One region of the Mesorhizobium album genome, then DNA from elsewhere that is predicted to be linked to it. Evidence: predicted binding sites of a transcription regulator. Region 1 holds the regulator's gene; each other region holds the start of a gene.
The links. The regulator PhoB, encoded in region 1, activates phosphate uptake and scavenging genes when phosphate is short. The targets are predictions, from matches to a motif close to TGTCATNNANCTGTCAT.
Positions count from the first base shown of each region.

Region 1 (3,382 bases):
CCGATGGCCAGCCTGCCGGTGACCATCTTCCAGTTCGCCCTAAGCCCCTACGAGGAATGGCAGCAACTGGCCTGGACGGGCGCACTCATAATCACCCTGACGGTTCTCGGGCTGAGCATCTTCGCCCGCAGCCTCACCGGACGCAGAGAGGACAGATGAAACCGATGTTGTCCACCGATCTGAACGTAGCCGACACCGCCGTGGAGAAGGCCAAGATCGAAGTCAAGAACCTCAACTTCTACTATGGCCAGTCGAAGGCGCTGAAGGACATCAACCTGTCATTGCCCGAACGCAGCGTCACTGCCTTCATCGGGCCGTCGGGCTGCGGGAAGTCGACACTGCTGCGCGTGCTGAACCGCATCTACGAGCTCTATCCGAAGCAAAGCGCAGAGGGCCAGGTGCTGCTTGACGGCAAGAACATCCTCGACCGGTCGCAGGACCTCAACCTGCTCAGGAGCAAGATCGGCATGGTGTTCCAGAAGCCGACGCCGTTCCCGATGTCGATCTACGAGAACATCGCCTTCGGCGTCAGGCTGTATGAGAAGATCAGCAAGGCGGAGATGGACAACCGCGTCGAGTCGGCGCTGAAGCGCGCCGCGCTCTGGAACGAGGTCAAGGACAAGCTCAACGCCAGCGGCCAGAGCCTCTCCGGCGGCCAGCAGCAGCGGCTTTGCATCGCCCGCACCGTGGCGGTGAAGCCGGAAGTCATTCTGCTCGACGAGCCGGCTTCGGCGCTCGATCCGCTGTCGACCGCCAAGATCGAGGAGCTGATCGATGAGCTGCAGGCCGACTACACGATCGTGATCGTCACCCACAACATGCAGCAGGCGGCGCGCGTGTCGCGGCAGACGGCGTTCATGTATCTCGGCGAGCTGGTCGAGTTCGACCGCACCGAGAAGATCTTCACCTCGCCTCGCGAGAAGCGCACGCAGGACTATATCACCGGCCGCTTCGGCTGAGTTCATACGAGGACATTCATCATGGCCGAACATACCGTCGCTTCCTTCGACGAGGATTTGAGGCAGATCAGCCGGCTCATCCGCGACATGGGCGATCTTGCCGGCTCCATGGTCGGCGCGTCGACCAAGGCTCTGCTCAATTCCGACAACGCGCTGGCGCAGCGCGTGGTCTCCGACGATGCCATCATGGACGCCAGGCAGCGCGAGCTCGACGACCGCGCCATCACGCTGATCGCCAAGCGCCAGCCGATGGCCGACGACCTGCGCAACGTGGTCGGCGCGATCCGCATGGCCGGCGACCTCGAACGCATCGGCGATCTCGCCAAAAACATTGCCAAGCGCGTCGGCTCCGTCGGCGTCAGCACCGCGCCGCGCGACCTTTCGCACTCCATCGATTCGATGGCGCAGCTGGTGCTGATCCAGGTCCAGGGCGTGATCGAGGAGTACACGGCGGGCGACGCCACGGCGCTCGCCAAGCTCAGGAACGACGACGAGCGCGTCGACGTGAAATACACCTCCGTCTTCCGCGAGCTCCTGACCTACATGATGGAGGATCCGCGCAACATCACGGCTTGCACGCATCTCCTGTTCTGCGCCAAGAATCTGGAACGCATCGGCGATCATGTCACCAATATCGCCGAGAACGCCTATTACGTGCTGACCGGCACCCAATTGCCCGCGAATCGTCCGAAGCAGGACGAGACGGCGATGCCGGCGCCGGCGGCCTGACAACGAAGGTGACTGCCAAATGATCGCGCCACGCATCATGGTGGTGGAGGACGAGGAGCCGCTGGGGGTGCTGCTCCGCTACAACCTCGAATCCGAGGGCTATCAGGTCGAGGTGGTGACCCGTGGCGACGAAGCCGAGATCCGCCTGCAGGAGAACGTGCCCGACCTGTTGGTGCTCGACTGGATGGTGCCGGCGGTTTCCGGCATCGAGCTTTGCCGTCGCCTCAGGATGCGGCCCGAGACCGAGCGGCTGCCGATCATCATGCTGACGGCGCGCGGCGAGGAAAGCGACCGGGTGCGCGGCCTCTCGACGGGTGCCGACGACTATCTGGTCAAGCCGTTCTCGACGCCGGAATTCATGGCCAGGGTCAAGGCGCTGCTGCGCCGCGCCAAGCCGGAGGTGCTGTCCAGCGTGCTCAAGGTCGGCGACATCGTGCTCGACCGTGAATCGCACCGCGTCTACCGCAAGAAGAGCGAGATCAGGCTCGGCCCGACCGAGTTCCGGCTGCTCGAATTCATGATGCGGCATCCCGGCCGGGTGTTCTCACGCAGCCAGCTGCTCGACAATGTCTGGGGCGAGACGATCTATATCGACGAACGCACGGTGGACGTGCATGTCGGGCGTCTGCGCAAGGCGGTCAACAACGGCCGCATGCCCGATGTCATCCGCACCATTCGCGGGGCGGGCTACGCGATCAGGGAAGACTGATCAGGCGACGTTCTTCCCGGTTGCACCGGTCCTCGCATGGACGCCCGGCGCGAAGATCTCCTGGTCGACGAAGGTGAGCGCGCGCATGGCGCAGCCTTCGCGGATGAGCGGCAATTCGTTCGGCTCGGTGTCGAAGGAGATCGACTTCGAATGCTGGCCGCCTGCGGTCTGGGCGATGGCCTCGCGCAGCGCCGGCTCTATCAGGTCGAACGCCGCGGCGCTGACGCCGACCATGGCGACCGGTGCCGGGTCGATCAGCGCGAACAGGTTGCCAAGGCCGAAGCCGAGCGCCTCGCCGGCCTTGCGGTAGGCTTCGCGCTCCGGTCCGGCGCTCTCGCGCGCCTTGGCGGCAAGAGCCCGCATGTCGGCATCGCTGACGTCGACCGGCTCGGAGTTCTCGCTCATCCCTTTGGCATTGCGCCAGATGGCGTAGTTGCCGGCATAGGCCTCGACGCAGCCGCGGCGTCCGCAGCGGCAGAGCGCGCCGCCCGGACGGTGGATCATGTGCCCGAACTCGCCTCCGGAAGAATGCGTGCCGGTGAAGAGCTCGCCCTTCAGCACCAGACCCATACCGATGCCGTGCGAGAGCAGGATGGCGATGAAATTGTCGCGATAGCGGTCGGGATCGCGCCATTGCAGCGCCACCGCCATCATGTTGCAGTCGTTCTCCATGGTGGCCGGAATACCGAATTCCTTTTCCAGAATGTCGGCGAAGGGAATATCGGTCAGCGGCGTGATCGGCGACCACAGCATGGCGCGGGCATGAGAATCGGTGATGCCCTGGATGCCCATGGCGATGCGGGCGACGCTGCCGACATCGAGGTCGGGGTCCTCCAGCCGGCGCCGGACGATTGCTGTGCATTCGCCAATCAGCTCGTCGCGCGGCATGGTCAGCGTATCGAGGCGCCGCTGTTCCTCGGCGATAACCTGGCCGGCATAGTCGATGACGGCGACGGAGAGGAAATTGAGCGACAGCACCACCGTC
Region 1 is NZ_JAVIIW010000012.1:134,927-138,308, forward strand. It holds gene pstA (phosphate ABC transporter permease PstA) at 1-159, shown strand, start outside; gene pstB (phosphate ABC transporter ATP-binding protein PstB) at 156-959, shown strand; gene phoU (phosphate signaling complex protein PhoU) at 981-1,688, shown strand; gene phoB (phosphate regulon transcriptional regulator PhoB) at 1,708-2,397, shown strand; gene RFN28_RS12905 (ROK family transcriptional regulator) at 2,398-3,382, opposite strand, start outside.

Region 2 (3,382 bases), on a different contig from region 1:
CGGCCGCGCAGTGCCATCCTTGGCAAGGGCAGTCATGGTGCCTTGCCTCCGACCGGCCAGTTATGCGTCTCGTCGGTGGCGTCGCGGCACCAGCGGAAGAAGGCGTCGTAGAGGAGCATGCCGGCTTCGAGCTGCTCGAGATCGTCGCGGAACATGCGCGACAGGCCGAGCGAGGCGGCGAGGAAACCGGCCGCCTGCGGCACGAGGTCGAGCCGCGCCGTGTCTGCCCCGCGCACGATCAGCGCCAGACGATCGAGCGCTTCGATGCGCAGGCCGAATTCCTCGATCATCGTGTCGAAGGTGCAGCGATCGCCGCGATGGCTCCAGAAAACGCCTTCGATGTCGAAGGGAACCGCGGCGAAGCGATCGGCCACCAGAGGCACCTCGGCCGGATCGACGAAGAGGAATACCGCGTCGGGATCGACGAAGCGGCGGATCAGCCAGGGGCAGGCGATGCGATCGACCTTCGGCCGGGAACGGGTGACCCATACGGTGCGGCCCTTCGCGTCGCGCGGCGGGATCGCGCCGGCCGCGACCAGCGGCGCCTTGGCGGCGGCCCAGGCCTCGAAGCCGCCTTCGAGGGACTCCGCCGGAATGCCTTCATGGCGCAGCCAAGCGGCGACGCCTTGCGAGAGTTTTTCCCCCCGCTGGCAGATGACGACGGCCCTTGATCCGGAGAACTCGGTCGCCCAGGTCGAGACGGTTCTGTAGTCGCGCCGGTAAGAAGCCGGCAGCAGCCGCGGATCGGCTTGATAATCCTCATCGATGCGCACGTCGATGAGAACCGGCGCATCCGGCAGGCCGACGAGACGGGCAAGCTGCGGAACGGTGATTGCGGTAGTTGACGGCATGGCGTCCACCTCCTGAACGAAGAGAGTTTGGACGCGATCGTTGGGCTGACGCCTCACGGGGTCGTCGCGGGGAACCCCTTGCCAGGATGCTGGATCGCCCGCCGCCGATTGTCAAGAATCCAATTGTCAAAGGAAGACGAAGCCTCCGCCCCGCCCTCCCATCGCGAACGCCGTTTCGCTTACTGCGCTGTCCAGCCGCCATCCATCGGCAAGGTCGTGCCGGTCATCTGCCTGGCGGCGTCCGAGCAAAGGAACAGCGTCAGCGCCGCAAGCTCCTCGACGGTGACGAACTCCTTGGTCGGCTGCGCGGCAAGCAGCACGTCGTGCTTGACCTGCTCCTCAGTCATGCCGCGCGCCTTCATCGTGTCGGGGATCTGCTTCTCGACCAGCGGCGTCCAGACATAGCCGGGAGCGATCGCGTTGACGGTGATGCCGTCCTGCGCCACTTCCAGCGCCACCGTCTTGGTCAGGCCGGCAATGCCGTGCTTGGCCGAGACATAGGCCGACTTGAACGGCGAGGCGACCAGCGCATGCGCCGAGGCCGTGTTGATGATGCGGCCCCATTTGCGCTGCTTCATGCCGGGCAGCGCCGCCTTGATGGCATAGAAGGCGGCAAGCAGGTTGATGCGGATGATGGCTTCCCACTTGTCGTCCGGAAATTCGTCGATCGGCGCGACATGCTGGATGCCGGCATTGTTGACCAGGATGTCGAGGCTGCCGAACGCCTCCTCGGCCTCGCGCACCATGGCGGTGACCGCCGTGCCGTCCATCATGTTGGCGCCCGAATAGCGGCACTTGACACCGAAATCCTTCTCGATGCCGGCGCGCTCCTGCTCGATCGCCGCAGCATCGCCCAGGCCGTTGATGGTGACGTTGGCACCCTCGGCGGCAAAGGCGCGGGCGATTGCCAGGCCGATGCCGCTGGTCGAGCCGGTGACGAGCGCATTCTTCGAAGACAGGGAACCCATGGGAGATCTCGCGACAGGTGGGAGGGGCTGTAGGCGCACATAGTTTGTGCATCGCAACATAACAATGCCATGACCATATGTCGCTGCGATTACAATGTTGTGATGCTGTCAGGGGGCCTGGGAGCTGGCGAACGAAGGGATGACATGGCACTGTCATGGTGCCGTGCAACATACTCTTCCTGCGCGTTTCGCGTGTGTCATTCCTGAATCGATGGGTGAACAGCTTGGAAATCGCCGATGTCGTCAAGCGCGCCTATGCGATGCCGCTCACCAACCCTTCCTTCCCGCCCGGCCCCTATCGTTTCTTCGACCGCGAATACATCATCATCACCTACCGCACGACGCGCGAAGCGTTGGAGGCGGTGGTGCCGGCGCCGCTGGAGATCGATGAGCCGCTGGTCAAGTACGAGTTCATCCGCATGCCTGATTCGACTGGCTTCGGCGATTATACCGAGACCGGCCAGGTGATCCCGGTGCGCTTCGGAGGACAGCATGGCGGCTATGTCCATTCCATGTATCTCGACGACGACGCGCCGATCGCCGGCGGCCGCGAGCTCTGGGGTTTCCCCAAGAAGCTCGCCAGCCCCAAGATCGTGCATGAGGGCGAGGTGGTGGTGGGCACCCTGCACTATGGCAGCGTTCTGTGCGCCACCGGCACCATGGGTTACAAGCACCGCGAGGCCGACCACGATTCCGTGCTCGCCTCGCTCGCCGCGCCCAACTTCCTCATCAAGATCATCCCGCATGTCGACGGCTCGCCGCGCATTTGCGAGCTGGTTCGCTACTACCTCACCGATGTGACGCTGAAGGAAGCCTGGACGGCGCCCGCCGCGCTCGACCTTCGGCCTCATGTCATGGCCGATGTGGCCAAGCTGCCGGTGCTCGAGGTCGTCTCGGCCGTCCACTTCACCGCTGACCTGACGCTCGGGCTGGGCGAGGTCGTCCACGACTATCTCACCGATCGCGACCGGTACGCCGCCAGCGCAATCCAGCCGGAGAAGGCTCGTGCTTGAACGCACCCGCAACAAGGCGGTCGCCGCCACCATCGAGGAAATAACGGCGCAATATGACCGCATCGCCCTGGTCTTCCAGGGCGGCGGCGCGCTCGGCGCCTATCAGGCCGGCGTCTATCAGGCGCTTTCCGATGCCGGCTGCGAGCCGACCTGGCTCTCCGGCGTTTCGATCGGCGCGATCAACGCCTCGATCATCGCCGGCAATGAGCCGAGCCGTCGCCTGCAGCGGCTGGAGCAGTTCTGGCAGACGGTCTCCGGCCGCAAGATCTGGGCCTACACTCCGGAAGGCGACATCTACCGCGACATCCGCAACCGCTCCTCGTCGTGGATGACAATGATGATGGGCCAGCCCGGCTTCTTCAAGCCGCGCAGTCCCAATCCCTGGTTCCAGCCGCCCGGCGCCGATGGCGCCACCAGCTTCTACGACACCGCCGAACTGAAGGACACGCTGGAGAGCGTGATCGATTTCGATGTGCTCAACGACGGCAAGAAGCGGTTGAGCGTCGGCGCGGTCAATGTGAGAACCGGCAACTTCGTCTATTTCGACACC
Region 2 is NZ_JAVIIW010000038.1:62,234-65,615, forward strand. It holds gene chrA (chromate efflux transporter) at 1-36, opposite strand, end outside; gene RFN28_RS26010 (chromate resistance protein ChrB domain-containing protein) at 33-851, opposite strand; gene RFN28_RS26015 (3-hydroxybutyrate dehydrogenase) at 1,031-1,819, opposite strand; gene RFN28_RS26020 (acetoacetate decarboxylase) at 2,044-2,832, shown strand; gene RFN28_RS26025 (patatin-like phospholipase family protein) at 2,825-3,382, shown strand, end outside.
Region 2: a site for PhoB is predicted at 1,960-1,976, ahead of RFN28_RS26020 (acetoacetate decarboxylase). Genes of this name have one in related genera too.

Region 3 (3,382 bases), on a different contig from region 1:
GATAGGCGCGCGCCAGCGGCAAGGCGTCGGCCGGCGTGCCGAGGCCGGCGAGAATGGCGTCGACCCAGATCCAGCCGCAGACAGCGAACACCACCGAGACGAGGAAGAAGAAGGTGGCGCTGGTGCCGACGATGCGCCGCGCCTCGGGAAGGTCGCGGGCGCCGACGGACTGCGCGACCAGGATGGTCGCCGCCATGCCGATGCCGAAGACCGTGCCGAGGATGAGGAACAGAACCAGATTGGCGTTGGAGGTCGCGGTCAGCGCCGCCTCGCCGAGGAAGCGTCCAACCCAGACGGCGTTGATCGAGCCGTTGAGCGACTGCAGCACGTTGGAGCCGAGCACGGGCAGGGCAAACAAAAGCAGCGTGCGGGGAATGGGGCCGCTGGTCAGATCGCTGGTCCGCCGGCGAGCGGGCTTGTCGTCATCCATGGCGGGCACCGAAAATGAATCAGGCCCGCGATGCTATCGCAGGCCTGATATGGATGCATCCCTTCCAGGCTGGGCCGGACGCTGGCGGTCAATGGCAGCGTCAGTTCGCGGCGAGGCTGCTTCCCGACAGGCCGGGCAGCGTAACCTGATAGACGAGGAAGGTGGTGTCGACATCGGCGCCGTCCTCGGCCTTGTAGGGCGCGCCGACCTGGAAGCCGTCCTGGGTCAGGAAGTCGTTGTCGTTGGCGACGAACAGAAAATAGTCGTCGGGCAGCTTCGGATCGAGCACGCTCGCCAGCGACATTGCTTCCCACTTCTCCGAGAGGTTGTTCTTGTCGTTCGGCGCGCCATTGTGCAGACCGAAGCGGCCGAGCTCGCCCTTGTCGTTGATGTCGATGAAGGCCGTCAGCTTCGCCGGCGTCACCGACGGGTCGAGCACGCCCTTCGGCGCGACCGGCTTGTCGGCGGCGTCGAACGGGCCGCCCGCGATGTCGGTGGCGGCGGAGAGGTCGACGACCTCGATTTTGCGATAGAGCGACTCGTCGCCCTTCACGCCCTGGCCGTTGCCGCTGTCTCGCGCCAGCATCAGGAAGCTCTTGTCGGACAGCGCCACGATCTCGCTCTGCGCGGCCACCTTGGTCTTGCCCTTGGCGTCCTTGAACACCGGCAGCGGCACGACATATTCGTGCGCCAGCTTGAGGTGGGCGAGGTCGGAGGCGTCATAGACCAGCGCGCGCGTGTTCTGGCGGGTCGAGCCGGAATCGCCGCCATCCTGGCGGGTCGCCGACTGCAGGACGGCGATCAGGAATTTGCCGTCCGGCGTCATCGACATGCCTTCGAGACCCTGGTTGTTCTGGCGGCCGGTCTCGGGATCCTTCGGATCGGGCTCGGCAGCGCCGGGGCCGGGATTGTCCGAAGCGAAGTTCGGCTTGCCGCGGCGCATCGGCACCAGGGCGGCCGGCGGCTGTGTTGCCGACATCAGGTGGCCGTCGGCCGAGAAGCGGTAAATATTCGGGCCGTATTCGTCGGAGATGAACATGGTGCCGTCGGGCAGGCGCACGATCGCCTCGTCGTCCAGCGAGAGCTTGCCGTTGTCGGCCTGCGGCAGCATCGGCATGTCGCCGGCGGCCTTACGCACGCCGTTCAACGGGTCGAGGCCGGTGGCGTCGGCGCCCTTGTCGTCGGTCAAGAGCCTCGTGTCGGCGAGCGTCGCTTTCAGGCCCGACTGTTCGTGTCCGGCGGCGGGCGCGGCGCCCGGGGCGGTCGGGGTCAGTTCGATCGCAACGGTGTTGAGGCGCGGGCGGTAGTCAGTGGTGCCGGCAACGTTGTAGCCGCGATCCGGCAGCAGCCAGAGCGAGCCCTTGTAGCCCGCGCCGTCACGCGCCCAGCTTTTGGTGTCGATCGCCATGCCCGAGCCCGAACCGAAGGTCTCGCCGAACTTGTCCTTCTGGCTGGCCGGAATGCGGCCGACTCCGACAAGCCCCTTGTTGACATAGGCGACGCCGTCGGCGAGCGCCGGGGTGAGGGCGGTGAACAGGGCCAGTGCCGCGCCGAGCACGACGGTTCGGTTGAGATGCTTCATGAAATATCCCCTTCTTGTCGAGCATGCCGGAGGCCAAAGCCTGAATGGGGGGCGGCATCCGGAGTGCGGCCACCTTTCCGACACGCGGTCTAGGACTTGAACGTGATGGTTGCGTGACAGAAGGGGTGCGCCCTATCCTTCTCCACAAGGGAGAAGGAGGCCGCTCAATCGCTCTCGCGCGCGACGAGCTCCAGCGGCCAGACTTCGCGCATGATGCGCGTGCCTTCAGGGCCGGCGAAGGCGGGGAGGGAGGCGAGCAGCATTTCGGCCAGCCGCCGGCCCATCGGTTCCAGTGATGGACGGAAGGCCGTCAGCGCCGGCGAGAAGTAGCGGCAAAGCGGCGTGTCGACGATGACGATCACCGCGATGTCGTGGCCGGGCCTGATGCCCATCTCGGCCAGCGCCTTGCAGCCGCCGAGCGCCATTGCGTCATTGTTGAAGATGATGGCTGTCGGCCGGTCCTTGGAGAGCATCACGCGCGGCGTCACCTGGTAGCCGCCGGCCTCGTTGATGAAGCCGTCGGCGATCAGGCCGGGGTCGACTTCGATGCCGTGCCGCTTCAGCGCCTTGCGGTAGCCGTCGAGGAACAGGTAGCCGAAGTTGAGATCAAGCGAAGGGCGGATGGCGGCAATGCGGCGGTGGCCGCGCGCGACCAGCCGGTCGACGGCTTCATCACCCGCCTTCTCGAAATCGATATCAAGCGAAGGATAGGTGTCGCCGCCGGACTGACTTCGGCCAAGCGTGGCAAAAGGAAAGCCGGCCTTGCTGAGATAGTCGATCCGATCGTCTTCCCGTCGTGTATTGGCCAACACGACCGCATCGGCCCGGCGCGTCTCAACCACGCGGCGCAGCCTCTCCTGCTGATATTGGCCGGGCTCACCCATGACGACCATCAGATCCAGGTCATACTCGGCGAGCCGCGCCTGCAGACCGGTCAGGAACGGGATGAAGAACGGCTCGCCATATTGCTGGTCGCCGGGATGCGGCTGCAGCATGAAAGCGATTGAACGGGTGGCGCCCTGGCGCAGGCTGCGGCCCGACTGGTTGGGCGAATAGTTCAGCTTCCTGGCTGCCTCAAGCACGCGCTGGCGCGTCTCCGCATTGACATCGGCGCGGCCGTTCAGCGCGCGGGACACGGTGCCGATCGAAATGTTCAGGTGACGCGCGAGATCGTGGATGCTGGACGCCAAAGCCGGTTCTCCCCCTGTCTTCGCTAGCACCGGCCGCCCTTCAGGCCAAGCAGTGGATGTCGATTTTCGCGAGCAGGTGATTGACATTCTACGCTATCGGGTGTGTTGTCGTAAACGTTTACGGAAAAACGTTTACGGTGACGTGGATGCCGTGACACTCGGCCTGGAGGGGCCGAGCGG
Region 3 is NZ_JAVIIW010000013.1:103,957-107,338, forward strand. It holds gene RFN28_RS13525 (MATE family efflux transporter) at 1-430, opposite strand, end outside; gene RFN28_RS13530 (esterase-like activity of phytase family protein) at 531-2,012, opposite strand; gene RFN28_RS13535 (LacI family DNA-binding transcriptional regulator) at 2,177-3,202, opposite strand.
Region 3: a site for PhoB is predicted at 2,115-2,131, ahead of RFN28_RS13530 (esterase-like activity of phytase family protein). Genes of this name have one in related genera too.

Region 4 (3,382 bases), on a different contig from region 1:
TATCCAGTTGCCGGTTGGCTATCAAAAGGCTTCTCAGCGCCCCACCACCTTCCGCTCCTCCCACCCATACAGCCAGTCCAGATCCGCGGCGAGCTTCTCTGCCGGCCGCATGGCCAGCACCAGGTTGCGGGCAATCGCCACCGGACCCCGGGCATGCCAGGCGAGCCGGTTGAGCGCGCCGCGCCGAAGCACCTTCTCGATCCGCGGCCGTCTGAGATTCTCCCAGGTGCTTAGGCTTTGCCGCGGATCGGCGGGGGAGTCGGCGACCAGGCCGGCAAGCATCGCGGCGTCCTCTATGCCCATCGCCGCGCCCTGGGCTGCAAACGGCGTCATGGCATGCGCGGCGTCGCCGATCAGCGCGATGCCTTGCGGCATCGTCCAGCGCCGCTGCTCGACGGTGTGGATCGGAAACGCCGTCCATGGCCCGGCCAATGCGACAAGCCTTGCCAGCGAAGGCGAGGTGCTGCGCATGGCGCTGGAGAGGATGGCGGGATCGGCATGGCCCGACCAGCTGTCCGCGATGCGCTCGCCCTTGGTGAAGGCGGCGAGGTTGACGGCGCTGCCCTTGCTCACCGGATAGGCGACCATATGGAAGCCGGAATGGAGAAAAGCGGTGGTGCAGTCGGCGGCTCCGATCGCCGCAAAGGCCTGGCCGGCGGCGCTCTCGGCCGCGACCGTGGCCCGCCAGGCGAGCTCGCCCGAGAAGCGGTTCTTCCCGAAAGCCGAATCCATGCCCGCAAGCAGCCTGCGAACCGTCGACCAGACGCCGTCGGCGCCGACCAGCAGGTGTCCGGCGGCCTCGATCTTGCCACCATCCGTTTCGGCTGTGACAGCGATATCCTGCGGCGCGACGGTGATCTCCGTCACCCGCGCGCCGGTGACGAGTTTGATTTCAGGATGCTCGGCCACCCGCGCCGTCAGCGCGTCTTGGAGGTCGGCGCGATGCGCTACCAGATAGGGCGCGCCCCAGCGGTCCTCGCCGGCCTGGCCCAGCGGCACGCGTGCCAGTTCGCGCAAGGTGGCGGCGTCCTTGAGCACCACCGCTTCCGGCCGGATGGCGCTAACCGCCAGGCGATCGAGCACGCCGAGCCGGCGCAGGATGCGCGTCGCGTTCGGGGAAAGCTGAAGCCCGGCGCCCACCACTTCGAGCTGCTCGGCCTGTTCCAGCACGGTCACCGCATAGCCGCGCTCGGCAAAAGCGAGCGCCGCCGTCAGCCCGGCTATGCCGGCCCCGGCGATGACGACCTGCCGGGACCGCGCCTTATCCATGATCGCGCGGGATTAGGCGGCCTGGTCTATATAGAGGCAGCCCGGGGGCTGCGTTTCCGTCGCCTTCAGCTTCGGCGAATAGCGGTAGAGCGTCGAGCAATAGGGGCAGACCTTCTCATTGTCGTCGCCCATGTCGAGGAATACATGCGGATGATCGAAAGGCGGATTGGCGCCGGTGCACATGAATTCCTTGACGCCGATATCGATCGCCGGATGGCCCGCGTCGTTCTGGAAATGGGGAATGGTACCGCCTGCCATCGTCGTCTCCTTCAGTTCGGCCCGTTTGCATCTGGATCATAACCGGCCAGTTTGCAAGATCGATGAAATGAAACTGTCGCAAAACCCTGGCAGAGGATAAGCTGAGCCGGTTAAGCGCATGATCCCCGGGAACGAAGTGATTCCGTGACATCATGCGTCATGAAAGGCATGTAAGAGCGTCCATAACGCGCCCGGCGGTGTATGGGGTTCAAAGAGAACGGTTGCAGGCAAGGAACCATGAGCGAACTGAGGCCGGTGCAGAACGAGTTCATCACTGTCGAGGCGGCGAGCCCCGACGGCGGTAATCCCGACCGTTTCGTCAACCGCGAATTCTCCTGGCTGCAGTTCAATCGACGCGTGCTGGAGGAATCGCTGAACGAGCACCATCCGCTGCTCGAGCGCGTCCGCTTTCTCTCGATCTCGGCCGCCAATCTCGACGAGTTCTTCATGGTCCGCGTCGCCGGCCTCGCCGGCCAGGTGCGCGAGGGCATTGCGCTGAAGAGCCCGGACGGCCGCACGCCCGAGCAGCAGCTCGAGCAGCTGCTGCGCGAGGTCGAGCGCCTGCAGGAAGATCAGCAGAAGAGCCTGTCGACCTTGATGGAGCTGCTCAACAAGGAAGGCATCGAGAGCATTACCCGCGACGCGCTCAGCAAGGAAGAGAGGGCCTGGCTGGAAGAGCATTTCCAGGAACAGGTTTTCCCGGTGCTGACCCCGCTGTCCATCGACCCGGCGCATCCGTTCCCGTTCATTCCCAATCTCGGCTTTTCCATCGCGCTGCAATTGCGCCACCGCAGGAATGGCGAAGAAATGAGCGCGCTTCTGCGCCTGCCGGTGGCGCTGCGGCGCTTCATCCGCCTGCCGGACCGCAGGCACCATATCCGCTTCATCCCGTTGGAAGAGGCGGTCGGCTTGTATATCGGCAAGCTGTTCCCAGGCTATGAGGTCAAGGGTTCCGGGACGTTCCGCATCATCCGCGACAGCGATATCGAGGTGGAAGAGGAGTCGGAAGACCTCGTGCGCCTGTTCGAGACGGCGCTGAAGCGTCGACGCCGCGGATCGGTCATCCGCATCGAGTTCGACACCCTGATGCCGGCCGAATTGCGCGAGTTCGTCGCCGGTGAGCTCGGCGTCTCGGCAAGCCGCATCAGCGTGCTCACCGGTCCGCTGGCGCTCAACCAGATCTCCGAGATCGTCGCCATCCCGCGCGACGACCTCAAATTCACGCCTTACAATCCGCGCTTCCCCGAGCGCATCCGCGAGCATGGCGGCGACTGCCTGGCCGCCATCCGCGAGAAGGACATCATCGTCCATCACCCCTACGAATCCTTCGACGTGGTAGTGCAGTTCCTGCGCCAGGCGGCGGCCGATCCGGAAGTGGTGGCAATCAAGCAGACGCTCTACCGCACCTCGAACGACAGCCCGATCGTGCGCGCGCTGATCGACGCCGCCGAGGCCGGCAAGTCGGTGACGGCACTTGTCGAGCTCAAGGCGCGCTTCGACGAGGAGGCCAATATCCGCTGGGCGCGTGACCTGGAGCGTGCCGGCGTCCAGGTCGTTTTCGGCTTCCTGGAGCTGAAGACCCACGCCAAGATGTCGCTGGTAGTCCGCCGCGAGGATAGCAGGCTGCGCAACTATGTGCATCTCGGCACCGGCAACTACCACCCGGTCACCGCCCGAATCTACACCGACCTGTCCTTCTTCACCACCGACCCGATCATCGCGCGCGATGTCGCCCAGATCTTCAACTTCATCACCGGCTATGCCGAACCTGCGGAGGAGATGCGCGTTGCGGTGTCGCCGTTCACGCTGCGCAACCGCATCCTGAAGCACATCGCCGACGAGGTCTCCCATGCGC
Region 4 is NZ_JAVIIW010000053.1:32,302-35,683, reverse strand. It holds gene RFN28_RS29740 (FAD-dependent monooxygenase) at 34-1,269, opposite strand; gene RFN28_RS29735 (zinc-finger domain-containing protein) at 1,282-1,527, opposite strand; gene RFN28_RS29730 (RNA degradosome polyphosphate kinase) at 1,765-3,382, shown strand, end outside.
Region 4: a site for PhoB is predicted at 1,591-1,607, ahead of RFN28_RS29730 (RNA degradosome polyphosphate kinase). Genes of this name have one in related genera too.